DNA from 2 places in the Roseateles agri genome. Region 1 is predicted to be linked to the other one. Evidence: predicted binding sites of a transcription regulator. Region 1 holds the regulator's gene; the other holds the start of a gene.
What was found. The regulator FNR, encoded in region 1, switches genes on or off when oxygen is low (the NO sensors DNR and NnrR bind a similar motif). The targets are predictions, from matches to a motif close to TTGATNNNNATCAA.
Positions count from the first base shown of each region.

Region 2: the regulator FNR is predicted to act here: its motif matches at 2,860-2,873, upstream of oxc (oxalyl-CoA decarboxylase).

Region 1 covers NZ_JAXCLA010000008.1:14,973-26,575, reverse strand. The annotation lists gene SNE35_RS22870 (aminotransferase-like domain-containing protein) at 1-479, shown strand, start outside; gene SNE35_RS22865 (heavy metal translocating P-type ATPase) at 546-2,756, shown strand; gene ccoS (cbb3-type cytochrome oxidase assembly protein CcoS) at 2,764-2,916, shown strand; gene ccoN (cytochrome-c oxidase, cbb3-type subunit I) at 3,249-4,691, shown strand; gene ccoO (cytochrome-c oxidase, cbb3-type subunit II) at 4,704-5,336, shown strand; gene SNE35_RS22845 (CcoQ/FixQ family Cbb3-type cytochrome c oxidase assembly chaperone) at 5,359-5,505, shown strand; gene ccoP (cytochrome-c oxidase, cbb3-type subunit III) at 5,502-6,425, shown strand; gene ccoG (cytochrome c oxidase accessory protein CcoG) at 6,430-7,830, shown strand; gene SNE35_RS22830 (nitrogen fixation protein FixH) at 7,852-8,073, shown strand; gene SNE35_RS22825 (hypothetical protein) at 8,045-8,305, shown strand; gene SNE35_RS22820 (acetyl-CoA hydrolase/transferase family protein) at 8,306-9,601, opposite strand; gene fnr (fumarate/nitrate reduction transcriptional regulator Fnr) at 9,638-10,396, opposite strand; gene hemN (oxygen-independent coproporphyrinogen III oxidase) at 10,480-11,603, shown strand, end outside.
Region 2 covers NZ_JAXCLA010000004.1:513,399-525,001, forward strand. The annotation lists gene frc (formyl-CoA transferase) at 1-971, opposite strand, end outside; gene oxc (oxalyl-CoA decarboxylase) at 1,004-2,767, opposite strand; gene SNE35_RS14355 (Crp/Fnr family transcriptional regulator) at 2,904-3,524, shown strand; gene oxlT (oxalate/formate MFS antiporter) at 3,554-4,861, opposite strand; gene SNE35_RS14365 (OsmC family protein) at 5,216-5,623, shown strand; gene SNE35_RS14370 (hypothetical protein) at 5,735-6,061, shown strand; gene SNE35_RS14375 (fumarylacetoacetate hydrolase family protein) at 6,058-6,837, shown strand; gene SNE35_RS14380 (2-dehydropantoate 2-reductase) at 6,875-7,891, shown strand; gene SNE35_RS14385 (LysR family transcriptional regulator) at 7,932-8,858, shown strand; gene SNE35_RS14390 (hypothetical protein) at 8,879-9,034, opposite strand; gene SNE35_RS14395 (LysR family transcriptional regulator) at 9,196-10,101, opposite strand; gene gcl (glyoxylate carboligase) at 10,208-11,603, shown strand, end outside.

The sequences.
Region 1 (11,603 bases):
ACCTGGGCAGCTTCTCCAAGACGATCTCGCCCAATTTGCGCGTGGGTTTCGTGGCCGCCGCGCCGCAGCTGCTGGAAGGTCTGGCCACGCTCAAGATGATCTCGGGCCTGACCTCGTCCGACCTGACCGAACGGCTCGTGCTGCGCGCCTTGACCGAAGGCCGCTGGCGCAAGCACCTGGGCAAGCTGCGCACCCGGCTTGCGGCCGCGCAGCAGGACGTGTCCGCACAACTGCGCCAGCTCGGGTTCGAGCTGCACACGCAGGCCGATGCCGGCATGTACGTCTGGGCCCGCCACCCCGATGTTCCCGACGCCGCCGAGCTGTCTCAGCAGGCCGCGCAGAACGGCATCATGCTGGGCCCCGGGCATCTGTTCTATGCCGAGCCCCGGCAGAGCGGCTGGCTGCGGTTCAATGTGGCGTTCAGCGGCGCGCCGCGGCTGTGGGCCTATCTGGGTGCGCAGATCCAGGAGGCGGTTTAAGGCCAAACAGGTCATTCGTTTGCGTTTGATCAAGGCCTCGTTTGCGATGGCCGCCAAGATCGGGGCATGTCCGCCGCCGCCCACCGCGCACTCGACGATGAGCTTGAATTCGAACGCTTCACCCGCTGGGTCGGGGAGGGCGATCGCCCGCGTCTGGCCGAGTCCTCGCTGCGCATCGGCGGCATGCACTGCGCCGCCTGCGCCGGCAACATCGAGGACGCGCTGCACGCCGTGGAAGGCGTGCTCGACGCGCAGGTCAGCCCCGCGGCGCAGTGCGCGACCGTGCGCTGGGATCCGCACCGCACGCGTCCATCGGCGCTGGTCGATGCCGTCGAGAAGCTCGGTTATGCCGCCACGCCCGACACCGGTGCCGCCGCCCGCGCGCTGCGGCTGAAGGAGAGCCGTCAGGCGCTGTGGCGCCTGTTCGTCGCGGGCTTCTGCGCGATGCAGGTGATGATGCTGGCCGCGCCGTCCTACCTCGGCCACGCCGGCGACCTGGCGCCGGATTTGAAGCAGCTGCTCGACTGGGGCAGCTGGCTGCTGACCCTGCCGGTGATGGCCTTCTCGGCCGGGCCCTTCTTCGGCAATGCCTGGCGCGCGCTGCGCCAGCGCCGCATCGACATGGACGTGCCGGTGGCCCTGGGCCTGGCGGTGGCCTTCGTGGCCAGCAGCGGCGCGGCCTTCGATCCCGGCGGGCCCTTCGGCAGCGCGGTCTATTTCGATTCGCTGACGATGTTCGTCAGCTTCCTGCTCGGCGGCCGGTACCTGGAGCTGCGCGCCCGCCATGCGGCGCTTCGCTCGCTGGAGGGCGCGATCGGCCGGCTGCCGCAGACGGTGCTGCGCGAGACCGCGTCGGGCGGCATCGAACCGGTGAGCACGCTGCGGCTGGTTCGCGGCGACCGGGTGCGCGTGCCGCGCGGCGAAGCCTTCGCGGCGGACGGCGTGCTACTCGCCGGCAGCACGCAGGCGGACGAATCGCTGCTGAACGGCGAGGCGGCCCCGCAGCCCAAGGCACCGGGCGACGCCGTCATCGCCGGCAGCCTGAATCTGGGCGCGCCGGTGCTGATGCGGGTCGAGCGCGTGGGCGCCGACACACGCTACGAAGCCATCGTCGCGCTGATGCGCCATGCGCAGACGCAGCGTCCGTCGGCCACGCGCAGCGCCGACCGCTGGGCCGCGCCCTTTCTGTGGGCGGTGCTGCTGCTCGCGGCCGGGGCCGCGGCGGCGTGGAGCTTCGTCGAGCCGGGGCGGGCGGTGTGGGTGGCCGTGTCGGTGCTGATCGTCACCTGCCCCTGCGCGCTGTCGCTCGCCGCGCCCTCGGCCTGGCTGGCCGGAGCCTCGGCCATCGCCCGGCGCGGCGTGCTGCTGCGGCGTGTCGATGCAATCGAGGACCTGGCGGCCATGCGCACGCTGTTCCTGGACAAGACCGGCACGCTCACCGAAGCGGGTGAGGGCGAGGCACAGATGAGCAGCCTCGATCCCTCGTTCGCCGAAGCCGAGCTGTGGGCCCGCGCGGCCACCCTGGCGGCCTGGTCATCGCACCCGCTGGCGCAGGCGCTCGCCCAGCGCGAGAGCGGCACGAGCTTCTGCTGGAGCCGGCTGCATGAGGTGGCGGGGCAGGGCGTCGGCGGCGACGACGAGGCCGGCGTGAGCTGGCTGCTCGGCAAGGGGCCGACCGGCCAATCTGACGCCGACGCCAACGAAACCTGGCTGATGCGCCAGGGCCAGCCAGTCGCCCGCTTCAGCATCGCGGAGCGGGTGCGCGAAGGCGCGGCCGACGCGATCCGCGCGCTGCAGCAGGACGGCGTGCGCCTGGTGCTGGTCTCGGGCGACGTGCCGCGGCGCGTGCGGCGGCTGGCCGAAGCATTGGGCCTGGACGACTGGCACGCCCAGGCCTCGCCGGAGGACAAGCTGGCCCTGATCGAGGCCGCGCAGGCGCACGGCGAGCGGGTGGCGATGCTGGGCGACGGCATCAACGATGCGCCGGTGCTGGCCCAGGCCGACGTCTCGCTGGCGATGGGCGCCGGCGCCGAGATCGCCCGCCAGCATGCGGACGGCGTGCTGCTGTCCAACCGCCTGGGCGACGTGGCGCAGGCGCGCCGCGTAGCGGCGAAGACGCTGCGCATCGTGCGCCAGAACCTGGCCTGGGCGGCGCTCTACAACGCTGCCTGCGTGCCGCTGGCCCTCTTCGGCTGGCTGCCGCCCTGGGCCGCCGGCCTGGGTATGGCGGCCAGTTCGCTGGGCGTGGTGCTCAATTCACTCCGCCTCTCTCGATGACACGCCGATGGACATTCTCTACCTGCTGGTCCCCATGTCCGTCCTGGTCGTGCTCGCCATCATCGGCGTGTTCGGCTGGGCGCTGCACGGCGGGCAATTCGACGACCTCGAACAACAGGGCGAAAAGATTCTCGACGCTGATGACCATAGGGCCAGTTAGCACTACGGCAAGGGGTCGCGTTGCGACCAGAAAGGCCGCAGGCAAGGCGCAAACCGCAAGCCGGGCTCGCGCCCGGCGAGGATTTGCAACGCTGCCTGCGGCCTTTCTGGTCACAACCCTTCGGGAAGGTACGCCAAAGGGCGCCACTCGTCGTTGCAGCCCTTGCCCGCACGCGAGTGCGGGCGGCGTTCTGCGCCTAGATTGGCGCCCTTTGGCGTGCCTTCGCGACCCCTTGCCGTAGTGCTAACTGGCCCTGGCTTGATCGTTATCAAAGTCCCTGATCGAGCGGCGCCAAAGAATCCCTCATCGACAAGCAAGCGAGGGATGAAGCGATGGACCCAAGTGCACACCGGGCGGTGCCGGTGAACTACTCCGACGAGACCGTGCGCGGCTTCGCACTGGCGGCCGTGCTGTGGGGTGTCGTGGGGATGCTGGTGGGCTGCCTGATCGCGGCCCAGCTGGCGTTTCCGGACCTCACGGCCGGCATCCCCTGGCTCAGCTACGGGCGGCTGCGGCCGCTGCACACGAACGCGGTGATCTTCGCCTTCGGCGGCTGCGCGCTGATGGCAACGAGCTTTCACGTCGTGCAGCGCACCTGCCAGGTGCCGCTGTTCCTGCCCAGGCTCGCGCAGTTCGTCTTCGTCGGCTGGCAGTTGGTCATCGTGGCCGCCGCGATCACGCTGCCGCTGGGCTACACCCAGGGCAAGGAATATGCGGAGCTGGAGTGGCCGATCGACCTGCTGATCGCGGTCGTCTGGGTCGCCTACGCGATCGTCTTCTTCGGCACCATCGGCCGGCGCCGCGTGCGCCACATCTACGTGGCCAACTGGTTCTTCGGCGCCTTCATCATCGCGGTGGCGGTGCTGCACATCGTCAACAGCGCGGCCATGCCGGTGAGCTTCTGGAAGAGCTACTCGGCCTACGCCGGCGTGCAGGACGCGATGGTGCAGTGGTGGTACGGCCATAACGCCGTGGGCTTCTTCCTCACGGCCGGCTTCCTCGGGATGATGTACTACTACATCCCCAAGCAGGCCGGGCGGCCGGTGTACTCGTACCGGCTCTCCATCGTCCACTTCTGGGCGCTGATCTTCACCTACATGTGGGCGGGCCCGCACCACCTGCACTACACGGCGCTGCCCGACTGGGCGCAGAGCGTGGGCATGGTGTTCTCGCTGGTGCTGCTGGCGCCGAGCTGGGGCGGCATGATCAACGGCGTGATGACGCTCAGCGGCGCCTGGCACAAGCTGCGCGACGACCCGATCCTGAAGTTCCTGATCGTGGCGCTGTCCTTCTACGGCATGGCCACCTTCGAGGGGCCGATGATGTCGATCAAGACCGTCAACGCGCTGAGCCACTACACCGACTGGACGATCGGCCACGTGCATAGCGGTGCGCTCGGCTGGGTCGGCCTCGTGTCGATGGGCTCGCTGTACTACCTGATCCCGCGCATGTACGGCCGCACCGAGATGTACAGCGTGCCGGCCATCAACCTGCACTTCTGGATCGCCACCCTGGGCATCGTGCTCTACATCGCCGCGATGTGGATCGCCGGCGTGATGCAGGGCCTGATGTGGCGCGCGGTCAACCCCGACGGCACCTTGGTCTATACCTTCGTCGAATCGGTCAAGGCGACCTGGCCTTTCTACGTCGTGCGCCTCGCCGGCGGCCTGCTGTACCTGGCCGGCATGGGGGTGATGGCCTGGAACGTGGTGATGACGGTGCGCGTGGGGCGCGTGCAGCCCTCGCCGATCCCGGCCCGCCTCGCCCACGCCTGACAGGAGACCGACATGAGCACTACAACCTCAAACCCTTCAAGCCCCTCAGGCCACGAACGCATCGAGACCAGCAACTTTCTGATGATCGTGCTGATCCTGCTGGTGATCGCCGTGGGCGGCCTGGTCGAGATCGTGCCGCTGTTCTTCCAGCGCTCCACCACGCAGCCGGTGCCCGGGCTCAAGCCCTACACGCCGCTGCAACTGGTGGGCCGCGACATCTACCTGCGCGAGGGTTGCTACAACTGCCACTCGCAGATGATCCGCCCGCTGCAGGCCGAGACGCTGCGCTACGGCCACTATTCAACGGCCGGTGAATTCGTCTGGGACCACCCCTTCCAGTGGGGCAGCAAGCGCACCGGTCCCGACCTGCAGCGCGTGGGCGGCAAGTACAGCGACGACTGGCACCGCCTGCACCTGGAGAACCCGCGCGACCTGGTGCCCGAATCGAACATGCCCGCCTACAGCTGGCTCGCCACGGCGCAGATCGACCCGGCCAGCGTGCCGCCGCGCGTGCGGGCGATGCAGCGGCTGGGCGTGCCGTACACCGATGCCGACGTGGCCGGCAGCGCGGAAGCCGTGCAGGGCAAGACGGAGATGGACGCCATCGTCGCCTACCTGCAGTCGCTCGGCACCGCCGTGAAGTAGATCAGCGCAGGAGCACATGAACATGGACCTCAACGACTTCCGCAGCGCCGTCACCTTGCTGAGCCTGCTGCTCTTCCTGGCCCTGATGGCCTGGACCTTCTGGCCCACCCGCCGCCAGGCGCTGGACGAGGCCGCCCGCCTGCCCTTCGAGGAGGACGGCACACCATGAGCGACTTCTTCAACGAAGGCTGGTCCGCCTACATCGGCACCGCCACCGTCCTCGGCCTCATCGCCTGCATCGTGCTGCTCTTCGTGGCTGCACGCACCAAGCCGATGTCTGGCGACAACACGACCGGCCACGTCTGGGATGAAGACCTGACGGAGCTGAACAACCCGCTGCCGCGCTGGTGGATGTGGCTGTTCATCCTCACGGTGGTGTTCGCGGGCGTGTACCTGGGTCTCTATCCCGGCCTGGGCAGCCTCGCCGGCCGCCTGGGCTGGACCAGCACCGCCCAGTACGAGCAGGAGAAGCAGCAGGCCCGCGCCACTGCGGCGCCGGTCTACGCCAGCTTCGCGCCGCTCACGTTCGAGGCGCTGGCGCACGACCCGCGGGCCATGGCCGTCGGCGAGCGCCTGTTCGCCAACAACTGCGCCGGCTGCCACGGCAGCGATGCCAAGGGCAGCAAGGGCTTCCCGAACCTGACCGACACCGACTGGCTCTACGGCGGCACGCCCGAGAAGATCATCGAGTCCATCACGCTGGGTCGCCAGGGCTCGATGCCGCCGATGGCGGCCGCCGTGGGCAATGCCGACGATGTGCGGGACCTGGCGAACTACGTGCTGAGCCTGTCGGGCAGCGAGGAGAACAAGACCCGCGCCGAGTACGGCCGCAGCAAGTTCGCCGCCTGCGCGGCCTGCCACGGCGCCAAGGGCACCGGCAACCAACTGATCGGCGCGCCCAACCTGACCGACGACATCTGGCTGCATGGCTGGGGCGTGCCTGCGGTCACCGCGATGATCAACAACGGCAAGCACAGCGTGATGCCGGCCCACGGCGAGCGGCTCAGCACCGAGCAGATCCGCGTGTTGGCGGCCTATGTGTGGGGCCTGTCCAACCATGGCGATACCACTGCCAGCGCTGCCCGCTGAAGCCATGAAAACCATGGAGACGGCGCCGATCTTCCTCTACGAGAAGCAGCGCAAGATCTACCCGCGATCGGTGCAGGGCTGGTTCTCGCGCTGGCGCTGGATCATGGTGTGGCTCACGCAGGCGCTGTTCTACGGCTTGCCCTGGCTGCCGTGGAATGGCCGTCAGGCGGTGCTGTTCGACCTGGCCGCGCGGCGTTTCTTCATCTTCGACCTGGTCCTGTACCCGCAGGACTTCATCTACCTCACCGGCCTGCTGGTGCTCAGCGCCTACGGGCTGTTCTTCTTCACCGCGGTCGCGGGGCGGCTGTGGTGCGGCTATGCCTGCCCGCAGACGGTGTACACCGAGATCTTCCTGTGGGTGGAGCACCGCTTCGAGGGCGAGCGCGGCGCCCGCATGAAGCTCGACGCCGCGCCCTGGAACTGGAACAAGCTCTGGCGCAAGACGGGCAAGCACGCCACCTGGCTGGTGATCGGCCTGTGGACCGGCTTCAGCTTCGTCGGCTACTTCACGCCGATCCGCGCGCTGTGGGCCGAGGCCTTCACGCTCGGCTTCGGCCCCTGGGAATGGTTCTGGGTCAACTTCTACGGCCTGGCCACCTACGGCAATGCCGGCTTCCTGCGCGAGCAGGTGTGCAAGTACATGTGCCCCTATGCGCGCTTCCAGAGCGCGATGTTCGACCGCGACACCTTGATCATCAGCTACGACACCGCACGCGGCGAGCCGCGCGGCCCGCGTGGTCGAGGTGCCGACCTGGCCGCGAGCGGCCTCGGCTCTTGCGTGGATTGCGGCCTGTGCGTGCAGGCCTGCCCGGTCGGCATCGACATCCGCCAGGGCCTGCAGTACGAGTGCATCGCCTGCACCGCCTGCATCGATGCCTGCGACCACATGATGGAAAAGCTGCGCTACCCGCGCGGCCTGATCCGCTACGCCACTGAAAACGCCCTGGCGCAGCAGCTCGGCCGTGCCCGCATGGCCGAGCGCATCCTGCGCCCGCGGGTGCTGGTCTACGGCCTCGTGCTGCTGGCCATCGCGGCGGCGTTCACCGCAAGCCTGGCCCTGCGCTCGCCGGTGCGGGTGGACGTGGTCCGCGACCGCTCGACCCTGGCACGCATCGTCGGCAAGGGCGAGGTGGAGAACATCTACCGGCTGCAGCTGATGAACGCTACCGAGCGGCCGCAGCGCTACGCCATCTCGATCGACGGGCTGGCGCAAGCGCGCATCGTCGACACCGCCGGCATCGACGTGGCGCCCGCCGAGGCGCGCTGGGTGTCGCTCGCCGTGCGCATGGCGCCGGAGGCTGCGGCGGTGGCCGGGCCGGGGGCACACGCATTCCGCTTCCGCGTCGGCGTGGAAGGCCAGCCGATGCTGGTGGCCGAGAAGTCGACCTTTGTGATCCCGCGATGAATTGAAGAAGGAGGAGCAGCGATGAACCCAACCGAGACACCGCAACCCTGGTGGCGCGTGCGCATGATGTGGCTGGTGGTGATGGGGCCGGCACTGGTCGTCGTGGCCAGCTTCGTCACCTTGGCCCTGGCCGTGCATGGCGCGGACCCGCCTCTGCCGCCCGATACCGCCTCGCACGCCCACGCACTGACACCCGCCCAACTGGCCCGCAATCATGCCGCCACGCCTGCCGACGATCATTGAGACGGTGCCCCGGCCGCCGCGCGTGCTGACCATCCTGTGGCCGTCCTTCCTGATGGCCGGCGTGATGGAGATGCTGACCTTCGCGCTGGTGGACCCGGGCGATCTGCGCTGGTTCGGCGGCGCCGCGATCGAGGCTTCGCGGATGACTGTCTACTCGCTGTGCTTCTTCGCGTTCTGGGGCGTGATCGCCACCTCGACGGCGATCACCGCGCTGCTGGACGCACCCGACTGATCAGCCCAGGCCCAGTTGCCGCGCCTGCTCGCGCAGCTCCGCGCGGAAGTTGGGATGGGCAATGGCGATCAGCTCGGCGGCGCGCTGGCGGGCCGACTTGCCGCGCAGCTGCGCCACGCCGTATTCGGTGACGACGTAGTTGATGTCGTTCTTGCTGGTGCTCACATGAGTGCCGGGGGACAGCACGGGGACGATGCGGGAGATCGAGTCGTCCTTGGCCGTCGAGGGCAGCACGATGATCGCCTTGCCGCCGTTCGAGCGATTGGCCGCGCGCACGAAGTCGGACTGACCGCCGGTACCGGAGAAGGGGCGGTGAGCCAGGCTCTCGGAGCCGCAGTGGCCCAGCAGGTCGATCTGCAAGGTGGCGTTGATGGCGACGAGCTTGTCGTTGCGCGAGGCCAGCGCCGGATCGTTGGTGAACTGCACCGGGTGCATCTCCAGCGCCGGATTGCGGTCCATGTAGCGGTAGAGCTTGCCCGAGCCCAGTGCGAAGGTGGCGATGGTCTTGCCGGGCAGGTAGTTCTTGCGCCGGTTGGTGACCACGCCCGACTCGATCAGCGACAGGATGCCGTCGCCCAGCATCTCGGTGTGGATGCCCAGGTCGTGCTTGTCGGTGAGCTGCATCACCACCGCGTCGGGGATGCCGCCGTAGCCGATCTGCAGGGTGGAGCCGTCCTCGATCATCGCCGCCACATGGCCGCCGATGGCCTGCTGCACCGGGCCGATCTTGGGCAGACCCACCTCCAGCACCGGCTCCGAGCTTTCGACCAGCGCCGTCACCTGCGACACATGCACCAGGCAGTTGCCATAGGCATAGGGCACGTTGGGGTTCACCTCCAGCACGACGGCGCGCGCCTTGGCGATGGCGGCCATCGTGTAGTCCGCGCCGAGGCTGATCGAGAAGTAGCCGTGCGCGTCCATCGGCGAAGCCATCGCGAAGACCACGTCGGCACCGATCAGCCCGCGCTCGATCTGCAGCGGGATCTCGGAGAAGTAGTTGGGCAGGAAATCGATCCAGCCCTCCTGGCCCCCGGCCCGGGTGGCGCCGCCGAAGAACAGGGCCACGTGCCGCACGTGCTCGCTCGTCTCGCGGTCGATGTAGCCGTACTTGCGCATCGCCAGGATCTGCAGCACCTTCACGTCGCGCCAGTTGCGGCGCTGCTCGGACAGGGCGGTGAGCAGCGTAGGCGGCTCGCCGACGCCGGTCGGCACGATGATGGCGTCGCCATCGCGCACATGGCGCACCGCGTCGGCGGCCGGCTGGAGTTTGCTCTGGTACAGATCGCGCACGGACATCGATGGAAACCTCGTGGATGGAAAGGAAGGGCCAGCCTACGCCGAAGCGCCGCTGACCAGGCGCTCCAGCGTAGTCTGGTCGACGATGCTGACTTGGCGCTGTCGCACCTCCAGGATGCCATCTTCCTGGAAGCGCGAGAAGCAGCGGCTGACGGTCTCCAGCGTCAGGCCCAGGTAGGTGCCGATCTCCTCGCGCGACATGCGCAGCAGCAGGGCCGAGGGCGAGAAGCCGCGCGCCTTGAGCCGGTGCGAGAGGTTCAGCAGGAAGGCCGCGAGCCGCTCCTCCGCGCGCATGCTGCCCAGCAGCATCATCACGCCGTGGTCGCGCACGATCTCGCGGCTCATGATCTTGTGGAACTGGCGCTGCAGCTCGGGGAAGCCGCGCGACAGGGTCTCCAGCTGCGAGAACGGGATCACGCAGACCTGTGAGTGCTCCAGCGCGACCGCGTCGCAGTTGTGCTGGTCGCTGCTGATGCCGTCCAGGCCCAGCAGCTCGCCGGCCATCTGGAAGCCGGTGACCTGGTCGCGCCCGTCCTCGGAGCCGATGCGGGTCTTGAAGAAGCCGGTGCGCACCGCGTACAGCGCGCGGAACGGATCGCCGCTGCGGAACAGCGTCTCGCCGCGCTTGAGCGTGAGCCGCGTGGCCACCAGCGCGTCGAGCCGCGCGAATTCATCCGGCGTGAAGCCCATCGGCAGGCACAGCTCGCGCAGGTTGCAGTTGGAGCAGGCGACGGCGCCGGGTGGTGACGTGGGAGTGGGCGCGGGAGTTGGCGCGGGAGTGGACAGGGTGGCCATGGCGCCATTCTTCGCCGGGCACTCTGCGCGGGGCTTGCGCAATGTCAAGGCAGGCGGGTCGGTGCCCATGCACGATAGCCCGCATGAAAGTCGATGCTGCTCCTCCCGCCACCGTCCTGCCCGAGGTCTTGAGCGAGGCGCTGCTGCGGCGCTTCGACGCCCCCGGCCCGCGCTACACCTCCTATCCCACGGCCGACCGCTTCGTCGAAGCCTTCGGCCCGGCCGATGCCCTGCAGGCGCTGAGTCTGCGCCGGCTTGGCGCCGTGGCGGGCGGGCTCGCCTCCTCGCAGCCGCTGTCGGTGTACGTGCATGTCCCGTTCTGCGAATCGGTCTGCTACTACTGCGCCTGCAACAAGGTCATCACCCGCCACCACGAGCGCGCCCGGCCGTACCTGGACGCAGTGGCGCAGGAACTGCAGCTGGTGCTGGCAGCAACGGGAGCGGGCAGGGCGGTGTCGCAGCTGCACCTGGGCGGCGGCTCGCCGACCTTCCTGTCCGACGACGAGCTGGCGCAGCTGATGCAGCTGCTGGGCAGCGCCTTCCAGCTGACGCCCTCGGCCGAGGTATCCATCGAGGTCGACCCGCGCACCGTCACGCCCGAGCGCCTGGCCCGGCTACGTGGCATGGGCTTCGGGCGCATCAGCTTCGGTGTGCAGGACTTCAACACGGCGGTGCAGCAGGCCGTGCACCGCGTTCAACCCTTCGAGCAGGTTCGCGAGCTGATGCAGCACGCGCGGCGCCTGGGCTTCGCCTCGATCAACGTGGACCTGATCTACGGCCTGCCGCGCCAGACCCCGGAGAGCTTCGCCCGCACCGTGGCCCAGGTCGGCAGCCTGCGGCCGGACCGCATCGCGCTCTACGCCTATGCGCACCTGCCGCAGCGCTTCAAGCCGCAGCGCCGCATCGCGGTGGAGGAGCTGCCCAGCGCGGCGCAGCGGATCCAGATGCTGGGCGGCGCGATCGCCGGCTTCGTGGCCCACGGCTACCAGTACATCGGCATGGACCATTTCGCGCTGCCCGGCGACTCGCTGGCCGTGACCAAGGCGCAGGGGCGGCTGCACCGCAACTTCCAGGGCTACAGCGTGCAGCCGGACGGCGACCTGATCGGCCTGGGCGTCAGCGCGATCAGCCGTGTCGGCGCCTGCTACTACCAGAACCACAAATCACTGGAGAGTTACTACGACGCCTTGCGCCAGGGACAGTTGCC
Region 2 (11,603 bases), on a different contig from region 1:
GCCTCGAACTTGGTCTTGTCCTTCAGCCAGTCCTCGATCGTCGCGAAGATCTCGGTGATGTGCGGCTGACGGGCCTTCGGGGTCATGTACAGCGGATCGGTCTTCCACTCGGGCTTGCCGATCGCGTCGCAGATCGGGCCCCAGGCATGGCCCTGGATCGTGAAGTAGATGTAGGCGTTCGGGTCGGTCTCCCAGCCCTTGCACTTCAGCACCCAGCCCGGCTGGCCACCGCCGCCGGCATTGCCACCGCGGGGCACCACGTCGGTGAAGGTGCCGTGCGGGTACTGCGGGTACTCTTCCAGGTAGCCCAGGCGGTCCAGGCGCAGCTGGTCACGCAGCTTGACGCGGCACAGATTGATGACGGCGTCCTGCATCGAGCAGGCGACCTTCTGGCCCTTGCCGGTCTTGTCGCGCTGGCGCAGCGCGGTCAGGATGCCGATTGCCAAATGCATGCCGGTGTTGCTGTCGCCCAGCGCTGCGGCCGACACGGTCGGCGGGCCGTCCCAGAAGCCGGTGGTGGAGGCGGCGCCGCCAGCGCACTGAGCCACGTTTTCGTAGACCTTCAGGTCTTCGTAGTGGTGGCCGTCCGAGAAGCCCTTGACCGAGGCCAGGATCATCTTCGGGTTCAGTTCGAGGATGCGCTCCCAGGTGAAGCCCATGCGGTCCAGCGCGCCGGGGCCGAAGTTCTCGACCATCACGTCCGAGACCTTGATCAGCTTCTCCAGCACTTCCTTGCCGGCGGCCGTCTTGGTGTCCAGGGTCAGCGAGCGCTTGTTGCCGTTGAGCTGCGTGAAGTACAGGGCGTCCACATCGGGGATGTCGCGCAGCTGGCTGCGGGTCACGTCGCCCGAGCCGGGGCGCTCCACCTTGATCACGTCCGCGCCGAACCAGGCCAGCATCTGCGTGCAGGCGGGGCCCGCCTGGACGTGGGTGAAGTCGATGATCTTGATGTCGTCGAGTGCTTTGGTCATGCTCTTATCTCCTTGTCAGTGCTGGGGGTCGGTTACTTCTTGCCGCTTTGCGGGTTCAGGTTCGTCAGGCGTCCGCTCTCGGTGCCGGCCGATTCGTCGATGACCGCATTGATCAGCGTCGGCTTGCCGGAGGCGATGCCCTCGCGCAGCGCAGCAGCGAGTTCCTCGGGCGTGGTGACGTGACGGCCGATGCCGCCGAAGGCTTCGATCATCTTGTCGTAGCGGGCGTCCTTGACGAACACCGTCGGCGCCACGTCCTTGCCGCCGGTCGGATTGACGTCGGTGCCGCGGTAGACGCCGTTGTTGTTGAAGATGATCGTTGTCACGGGCAGGTCGTAGCGGCAGATCGTCTCGAGTTCCATGCCGCTGAAGCCGAAGGCGCTGTCGCCCTCGATCGCGACGACCGGCTTGCCGCTGGTGACGGCCGCACCGATCGCATAGCCCATGCCGATGCCCATCACGCCCCAGGTGCCGGAGTCGAAGCGCTTGCGCGGCTGGTACTGCTCGATGATCGCGCGGCAGAAGTCCAGCGTGTTGGCACCTTCATTGACGAGGTTGATGTCCTGGTGGTCCTTCAGCACCTCGCGGATCGAGCCAAGCGCGCTGTGGAAGTTCATCGGGCTGGGGCTTTGCGCCAGCTTCTGCGCCATCGAGGTCAGGTTCTTGTCCTTCTTCGACGCGATGTTGGCCAGCCACTCGGCCGAGGGCTTCGGGAAGCTGGCGTCGACGCCCTTCAGCATTTCGCCGATGCAGGAGCCGATGTCGCCGATCAGCGGCGCCTCGATTGGCACGTTGCTGTCGATCTCGGTCGGCGAGATGTCGATCTGGATGAAGCGCTTGGCGCCCTTCTCCGAACCCCAGGTCTTGCCCTTGCCGTGCGAGAGCAGCCAATTCAGGCGCGCGCCCACCAACATCACCACGTCGGCCTCGGCCAGAACGTAGGAGCGAGCGGCGGAGGCGCACTGGGCGTGGGTGTCGGGCAGCAGGCCCTTGGCCATGGACATCGGCAGATAGGGAACGCCGGTCTTCTCGATGAACGCGCGGATGTCTTCATCGGCCTGGGCGTAGGCGGCGCCCTTGCCCAGCAGGATCAGCGGACGCTTGGCGGTCTTCAGCACGTCGAGTGCCTTGGCCACCGTGTCCGGCGCGGGCAGTTGGCGCGGCGCTGCATCGACAACCTTGATCAGCGAGGCCTTGCCCTTGGCTGCGTCCATCGTCTGCGCCAGCAGCTTGGCCGGCAGGTCCAGGTAGACGCCGCCCGGGCGGCCCGAGACGGCGGCGCGGATCGCACGGGCGAAGCCGACGCCGATGTCCTCGGCATGCAGCACGCGGAAGGCCGCCTTGCAGTGCGGGCGGGCGATGGCCAGTTGGTCCATCTCCTCGTAGTCGCCCTGTTGCAGGTCGACGATCTCGCGCTCGCTGGAGCCGGAGATCAGGATCATCGGGAAGCAGTTCGTCGTGGCGTTCGCCAGCGCCGTCAGGCCGTTCAGGAAGCCGGGCGCGGAGACGGTCATGCAGATGCCGGGCTTGCCGGTCATGTAGCCGGCGATGGCGGCGGCGTTGCCGGCGTGCTGCTCATGGCGGAAGCCGATGAAGCGCAGGCCCTCGGCTTGCGCCAGGCGGGCCAGGTCGGTGATCGGAATGCCGACCAGGCCGAAGATGGTGTCGAGGTCGTTGAGCTTCAACGCGTCGATGACGAGATGGAAACCATCGGTCAATTCGGGCGTGGCCGAGGCCTGTGCTGCGGCCTGGATTGCCGAGTCGGCGGCGGTCTTGGATTCGAGTACGGTGGACATGTCTCTCCTTTTCTCGGCACCGCTCGCGATCTGCGTTAGGTGCCCTCTCAGTGGCGTGTGTTGACTATGATGGGCGACTGGAAAAGCGGCTGTTGACGGCAGTCAAGAATCTGAAAAAACCGAGACAAACCCTGTCATGACCTTCCTGGTGAACCACTCCGAGCGCAACGTGATTCGGCTTCAGCTGAAGCAGAACACTGCGCTCGCCAAGCTCAGCGAAGAGGACCTGAAAGAGCTCGAATCGCAGCTGCTGATCGCCGATGGCGGCAAGGCGGAATTCCTGCAGCAGCAGGGCATGCGCGAGATGTCGCAGTACTTCATCGTGGACGGCATCCTCAAGCGCGTGGTGTCGAACCCCGAAGGCAAGGAAATGATCCTGCGCTTCGCTTGCGAGCGCGACATGGAGACCGTGTACGCGGCCTGGCGGCTGGGCACTCCGACGCCGTACGGCATCGTCGGCGTCAGCAAGTTCCGCATCGCGAGCCTGCCGATGAAGGACTGGGGCGCCTTCCTCGATGCGCGCCCGGAGTTCAAGCAGGCCTTCGAGTACGACGTGATGAAGGTGATGAGCGACATCATGGCCCACGTGATCACGCTGCATCTGCTCGATGCGCCGGGGCGCGTCCAGCGCTTCATGCGCAAGCATCCCGATCTGGTGGACCGGATTCCGCAGAAGGAACTGGCGTCATACCTGAACCTGTCTGCGGAAACCTTGAGTCGTCTGCGTCACAGCGGAAAGATCACCAATCCGCCGTGAGCCTTGTGTTGGAGTAGCGCGGGGCCGGCTCAGCCCTGTGCGCTCTTCTCCATTTGCGCCCGGCGCATCGGGCGCAGCACGAACCAGGCGAGCAGCGCTGCCGCAGCGTTCATGATGCTGGCCACGATGAACACCGCATGCCAGCTGCCCGTGCTGGCCGCCAGCACGCTGGACAGCGGCACCAGCAGCGAGGCCGTGCCCTTGGCGGTGTAGAGCATGCCGGCGTTCGATGCCGCGAACTTGGAGCCGAAGGTGTCGGCGCAGGTCGACGGGAACAGGCTGTAGATCTCGCCCCAGGCGAAGAACACGATGCCCGTCAGGATCACGAAGGCCACCGGGTTCTGACCGAACTTGTACAGCGCCAGGATGCCCACCGCTTCGATCGCGAAGGCGATGAACATCGTCAGCTCGCGGCCGATCTGGTCGGACACCCAGCCGAAGAACGGGCGGGTCAGGCCGTTGAGCACGCGGTCGATCGCCAGGGCGAAGGTCAGCGCCGGCAGCACCAGGCCCATGATGTTGACCGGAATACCGTCGATCTTGAAGTCCTTGGCGATCGGGCCCAGCTGCGCGGTAGCCATCAGGCCGCCGGCTGCCACCATCACGAACATCAGGTACATGACCCAGAACACCGGCGTCTTGACCACTTCGCCCGGGCTGTAGCTGCGCTTGCTCTGCTGCAGCGTCGACGGGGCCAGCTGCTTGAGCTGTTCCGGCGCACGCGTCAGGGCCCAGGAGGCCAGGAACACGATCAGGCCCTGGCCGATGCCGAAGTACAGGAAGGCATCCTCGTAGCCGTTGGACTTGATGAAGTTGGAGATCGGCACGATCGTCAGCGCCGAGCCGGCACCGAAGCCGGCCGCCGTCAAGCCGGCGGCGAGGCCGCGGCGATCGGGGAACCACTTCAGCGCGTTGCCCACGCAGGTGCCGTAGACGGCGCCCGCGCCGACACCGGCAACAGCGGCTGCAAAGTAGAGCATCGGCAGCGTGTCGGCAAAGGAGTTCATCACCCAGCCGACGGCGCAGAGGATGCCGCCGCCCATCACCACCGGACGCGGGCCGAAGCGGTCAACGAGGTAGCCCTCGATCGGCACGAGCCAGGTTTCGGTGAGCACGAAGATGGTGAAGGCGACCTGGATCGCGGCACGGCTCCAACCGTGCTTCTCGGAAATCGGGTTGACGAAGAGGGTCCAGCCGTACTGCAGGTTGGCGATCATCGCCATGCAAAGAATGCCCAGCAAGAGCTGGCCCCATCGGTAGGAAGTGCTTGGCGCGGCGGCATTGGCCCCCGCATGAGTTTCATGGGCCGTGGCGACGGCTACGGGCGGTCGAATCATGATGGCGATTCCTTTGCGGAAGTTTGTCTCGTCATTCGTCGTCGAAATCCGCGCATCGCCCTCTTGGCGCCTACGGGCTTTCTCTTATTTCTCTCCTCGGACCGGCGTCATGAACAACGGCTGATCAGACCGGAATCCCGGCGCGTCGGAGGCGGATTCAATGTCGGACTGCACGGCCGAAAAACTCTTGATCCGAAGCAAGTTTTTTGAAAAGCCTTCTGCTGGTTCACCCGGATGAGCGCGGCCGGCGATGCGCTAACCTTCAGTCACCGCGGCAGCCCCTAACGCCGATCTTCGACGGCATGCGGGCGAGCTGCAATCGGGCCTTCCACGACACGAAACAGGACACGATCCATGACCATCACCGTCACCCGCGACCGCAGCGGCAAGATGAAGCACCGCATCGCGGTGAACCAGCACGAAATCATTGCGGACGAGCCCGTGGCCAACGGCGGCGATGACCTCGGCCCCAACCCGCACGATCTCTACGACAGCGCGCTGGGCGCCTGCAAGGCGATGACGGTGCTGTGGTACGCCAACCGCAAGCAGATCCCGGTGGAAGACATTGAGGTGACCGTCGAGCGCGACGCCAGCGAGGAGCGCCAGGGCGTCTACCGGCTCGCGACGACGATGAAGCTCGGCGGCCCGCTCAGCGAGGAGCAGCGGCAGGAACTCCTGAACGTGGCGAAGAAATGCCCGGTCCACAAGCTGATGGCGCAGGTCACCACCGAGATCACGACCGAGCTGGTCGCCGATGCATAGCGCCAATACATAACTGCTCGTGAATGGTTCGCAAAGAAAAGATTGATTGTTCTTTATCGATGCGGCTCTCTACATTTTTGGACATCCCACCGCAACAAAACGAGGCTGTGAATGTTCAACGATCTGCAGAATCTCCAGCGCGACGAACTCGAACTGCGCGCCTATAACGCCGCCTTCTACGAACTCGGTTTCCGCTGGTACTGGGACGAGGCCACGTACCGCGCGCTGCAGTCCCACTGCGACGACCCGGTCGAGCGCCTGCTGCACTACATCCGCAGCGAGCACGCCCACCTGCTGCGCGCCTACGACGCCGCCTTCCTGCTGCGCGTGATCGTCGAGAAGCAGGCCGCCTGCCGCCGCGATGCCGAAAGCGTCGCGCACCTGGCCTCGCGGCCGGTGGACTGGTCGCAAGTGATCGGGCGCGAGGTGGGTGCGTGAGCGGGCCGGTCAAGCGCTGGCTGCGCTTCGAGCATGACGGTCGCGTCGGTTTCGGCGTTCTCGGTGACGGCGACATCGTCCACGAGCATGCCGGCGACATGTTCAACGCGCCGGAGCCCACGGGCCTGCGCTACGAGCTGTCGCGGATCAAGCTGCTGACGCCGACGCAGCCGACCAAGGTCATCGCGATGTGGAACAACTTCCACGCGCTGGCCGCCAAGCTGAAGCTGGCCGATCCGGCCGAGCCGCTGTACCTGCTGAAGGCGCCGAACTCCTGGCTGCCGGCCGGCCAGACGATCCGCCGGCCGCGCTGCGAAGGCAAGGTGGTCTACGAAGGCGAACTGGGCATCGTGATCGGCAAGACCGCCTCGGGCGTCTCCGTCGAGCAGGCGCTGGACCATGTATTCGGCTACACCTGTGCCAACGACGTGACGGTGGCTGACATCCTGAACCGCGACACTTCGTTCACGCAGTGGGACCGTGCCAAGGGTTTCGACACCTTCTGCCCGATGGGGCCGGTGGTGGCGACCGGCCTGGATCCTGCAACGTTGACCGTGACCACGATCCTCAACGGCGAGCAGCGCCAGCACTACCCGATCAGCGACATGCGCTTCGCGGTGCCGCAGCTCGTCAGCCTGATTTCGCAAGACCTGACCCTCCATCCCGGCGACGTGATCCTGTGCGGCACCTCGGTCGGCGTCGGCTCGATGAAGCCGGACAGCCTGGTCGAGGTGGCGATCGACGGCATCGGCCGGCTGGTCAATCGCTACGTCTAGCGCCAAAGATTTTTTTGACTATGTCCAAGGAACTTTCATGCAGAAGATCGCAATCATCGGCGCGGGGGCCATTGGTGGACTCGTAGGCGCCCGGCTCGCGCTGGCCGGCAGCGACGTCACCTTCTTCGTGCGCGGCGCCAACCTCACGGCGATCCGCGAGAACGGCATCGAGCTGATCGAGCACGACGGCAGTGCGCGCGCCACCAAGCGCGTGCATGCCACCGACGACTACGCCGGCCACGCCGGGCAGTTCGACCTCGTCATCCTCGCGATGAAGGCGCACCAGCTGGAGGCGGTCGCCGCCCAGGTGCCCGCCCTGCTCTCGCCCACCGGCGTGATCGTGACGATGCAGAACGGCATCCCGTTCTGGTACTTCCAGAAGCACGGCGGCGAATACGCCGGCACACCGGTGCGCAGCGCCGACCCCGGCGGCACCGTCATGGCGGCGCTCCCAGCCGAACGCATCATCGGCTGCGTGGTCTATCCGGCCTCGGAGCTGCTGCGGCCCGGCGTGATCCAGCACATCGAGGGCGATCGCTTCCCGGTCGGCGAACTGGATGGTTCGACCAGCGAGCGCGTCCAGCAGGTCGCCGCGCTGCTGGCCCATGCCGGCTTCAAGGCGCCGGTGCTGGACAACATCCGCGCCGAGATCTGGCTGAAGCTGTGGGGCAACCTCACCTTCAACCCGATCAGCAGCCTCAGCCACTCGACCCTGGTGGACATCTGCCAGTACCCGCTGAGCCGCGAACTGGCCGCCGCGATGATGACCGAGGCGCAGGCGGTGGCGCACAAGCTGGGCATCGAGTTCCGTGTGTCGCTGGAGAAGCGCATCGCCGGCGCCGAGAAGGTCGGCAAGCACAAGACCTCGATGCTGCAGGACATCGAGGCCGGCCGCGCGCCGGAGATCGATGCGCTGGTTGGATCGGTCGTCGAGCTGGCGCGGCTGACCAACACGCCGACGCCGCACATCGACACCGTCTATGCGCTGGTCAAGCTGCTCGAGAAGACGATGGGCGAACAGAAGGCTCAGCTGAGTTTGCAGCCCTTGACCTGAGACAAGTGCGCGAAAAGCCCGGCCGGCCAGAATCGGCCGGGTGAAACACGCCACCCTGCGCCAGCTCAAAGTCTTCGAGGCAGTCGCCCGGCTGCTGAGCTATTCGCGCGCCGCCGAGGAGTTGTGCCTCACGCAGCCGGCCGTCTCCACGCAGGTGCGCAAGCTGGAAGAGCACGCGGGCAATGCGCTGTTCGAGCAGTTCGGCAAGAAGATCTACCTCACCGCGGCCGGCACCGAACTGCTGCAGATCAGCCGCACGATCATCCAGCAGTTCGAGAACGCCGAGCATGCGATGACGCAGTACCGCGGCGTCAGCGGCGGGCGGCTCAATGTCGGCGTGATCAGCGCCGGCGACTATTTCTTCCCGCGGCTGCTGGTGGAGTTCGCCGGCCGGCATCGCGGCGTGGCGCTGAACTTCACGGTGCACAACCGCGAGGGCCTGCTGACCCACATCGCCGACAACCTCACCGACCTGGCGGTGATGGTGCGCCCGCCGGTGGGCATGGATACCGAATCCGTGCCCTTCGCGCCCCACCCCTACGTGATCGTCGCCGCCGCCGGCCATCCGCTGGCCAACCGGCGCACGGCGCTGACGATCGACGCCTTGAAACGCGAACGCTTCGTCGCCCGCGAAAAGGGCTCCGACACCTGGAACTCGATGGCAGACGCCTTCGGCCCGCACATGGCCGAGCTGCCGATCGCGATGGAGATCCGCAGCACCGAGACGATCAAGCAGGCGGTGATCGCCGGCATGGGCCTGGCCTTCCTGTCGGTCCACACGATCAGCCAGGAACTGGCGGCGGGCAGCCTCAAGGTGCTGAAGGTTCAGGGGTTTCCGATGGTGCGCAACTGGTTTGTGGTGCACCGCAAAAACAAACGCCTGGCACCAGTGGCCCAGGCGTTCAAGGATTTTCTGCTGACGGACGGTGCGACCTTGATCGATCGATTCGTCCCCTACCGGTTCTGAGCCGGGCGGGAATATTCAATTCAGCGGAACGAAGCGCTCGGCAGGTTGCCTTGCGGCAGCGACGCGCGGCGGCCGTTACCGGCGAACAGGCCACGCACGGCCTTGAAGAGGATGACGATCGGCATGTTGGCGATCAGGGACTTGGCGGCCGGGGTATTCAGAGTGCTGATGATCATGATGTTTTCCAGACGTTTAAGTTAATGAATCTGCGAGAGAAGGATTGAAACGAAGTTTAGGGTTAACCCCCGATTTATGACAAGCGAATATTGTGCGGCGCAGCAATTGATTTCGAGTTTCTTGACCCAGGTCAAGTTTTCAGCCCGAAACTGAGTGGGCTTCATATTTCGCGCCCCCACCAGCCCTCCTCGAACTGGCCTTGCAGCCAGCTCATCAGCCGCGTGACCTTGGCCGGCACGAGGCGCGGCGACGGGAACACCACATGGATCGCCTGCGAGGGCAAGGACCAGTCGGCCAGCAGCGGCAGCACCGTGCCGTCCTTGACCGAGGCGTGGGCCACGTACCAGGGCAGCGCCGCCACGCCCAGGCCCGCGCGCGCCGCCGCCAGCAGCGCCGACAGATTGTTCGAACGCAGCGGCCCCTGAACCGGCACCTGCACCGTCTCGCCCCGGCCGGCGAAGCGCCAGCGCTCATCGCCCTGAACGGTGCTATAGATCAGCGCGGCGTGGCCGGCCAGCTCGCTCGGGTGCGCCGGCGTGCCATGCGCACCGAGGTAGGTGGGCGACGCGACCAGCACCCAGGGGTTCACGCCGAGGTAGGACGCGCCCAGCGAGGAATCGGCCAACTGCCCCATCCGGATGGCCAGGTCCACGCCCTGCTCCACCAGGTTCACGTAGCGGTCGTCGAAGCCCAGGTCGATCTGCAGCGCCGGGTGCTCGCGCATGAACTCGATCATCAGCGGCACCATCACGCGCCGGCCGAAGGCCACCGAGGTGCTGATCCGCAAGGTGCCGCGCGTCTGCGACTGCTGCAGCGTGGCGATGTTGTCCGCCTCCTCCATCTCGCGCACGATCAGCAGGCACTTCTCGTAGTACAGCGCGCCGATCTCGGTCGGCGTCACGCCGCGCGTGCTGCGATGGAACAAGCGCGCGCCCAGGCGCTTCTCCAGCGCGGCGACGTGCTTGGTCGCCGTCGGCTGCGTGATGCCGAGGTCGACCGAGGCCTTGCTGAACGAGCCGGTTTCGACGACGCGGATGAAGAGTTGCATTCCGAGCATGCGGTCCATGGAGCCCTCCTGGCATTCCACGGTGGAATATCTGTTATCGGCGGCCTTCGATTCACACTGCGCGACGCAAAAGACACCATCGCGTCATCAACAAAAGGAGATGACCATGGCATTGATGAGAGCCGTCGACGCAGCGGTGCTGGTGATGGAGAAGGAAGGCGTGACGCAGGCCTTCGGCATCCCCGGCGCGGCGATCAACCCGCTGTACTCGGCGCTGCGCAAGCGCGGCGGCATCGCCCACGTGCTGGCCCGCCACGTCGAGGCCGCCTCGCACATGGCCGAGGGCTACACCCGCGCCAAGGCCGGCAACATCGGCGTGTGCATCGGCACCTCGGGCCCGGCCGGCACCGACATGATCACCGGCCTCTACTCCGCCCAGGCCGACAGCATCCCCATCCTCTGCATCACCGGCCAGGCACCGCGCGCCCGGCTGTACAAGGAAGACTTCCAGGCGGTCGACATCGAATCGATCTCCAAGCCGGTAACCAAGTGGAGCGTCACGGTCCGCGAACCGGCCCAGGTGCCGCGCAGCTTCCAGCAGGCCTTCCACCTGATGCGCTCGGGCCGCCCGGGCCCGGTGCTGATCGACCTGCCCTTCGACGTGCAGATGGCCGAGATCGAGTTCGACATCGACACCTACGAGCCGCTGCCCGTCTACAAGCCCGCGGCGACGAAGAAGCAAATCGACCGCGCGCTGGACATGCTGCTGGCCGCCGAGAAGCCGCTGATCGTCGCCGGCGGCGGCATCATCAATGCGGACGCCAGCGAGCTGCTGGTCGAATTCGCCGAACTGACCGGCGTGCCGGTGATCCCCACGCTGATGGGCTGGGGCACCATCCCCGACGACCACCCGCTGATGGCCGGCATGTGCGGCCTGCAGACCAGCCACCGCTACGGCAACGCCACGATGCTGGCCAGCGACTTCGTGCTGGGTATCGGCAACCGCTGGGCCAACCGCCACACCGGCTCCACCGAGGTCTATTGCAAGGGCCGCAAGTTCGTCCACGTGGACATCGAGCCCACGCAGATCGGCCGCGTGTTCTCGCCCGACCTCGGCATCGTCTCCGACGCCAAGGCAGCGCTGCAGCTCTTCGTCGAGGCGGCGCGCGAGCGCAAGGCCGCCGGCACGCTGCGCGACTACGCCGACTGGCAGTTCCGCTGCGCCGAGCGCAAGCGCCTGATGGGCCGCAAGACGCACTACGAAGAGAAGCCGATGAAGCCCTTCCGCGTGTACGAGGAGATGAACAAGGTCTTCGGCCGCGATACCACCTACGTCACCACGATCGGCCTCAGCCAGATCGCCGGCGCGCAGTTCCTGCACGTCTACGGCCCGCGCCAGTGGATCAACTGCGGCCAGGCCGGTCCGCTGGGCTGGACGATTCCCGCTGCGCTGGGCGTGGTGGCCGCCGACCCGTCGCGCAAGGTGGTGGGCCTCTCGGGCGACTACGACTTCCAGTTCCTGATCGAGGAGCTGGCCGTTGGCGCCCAGTTCCGCCTGCCCT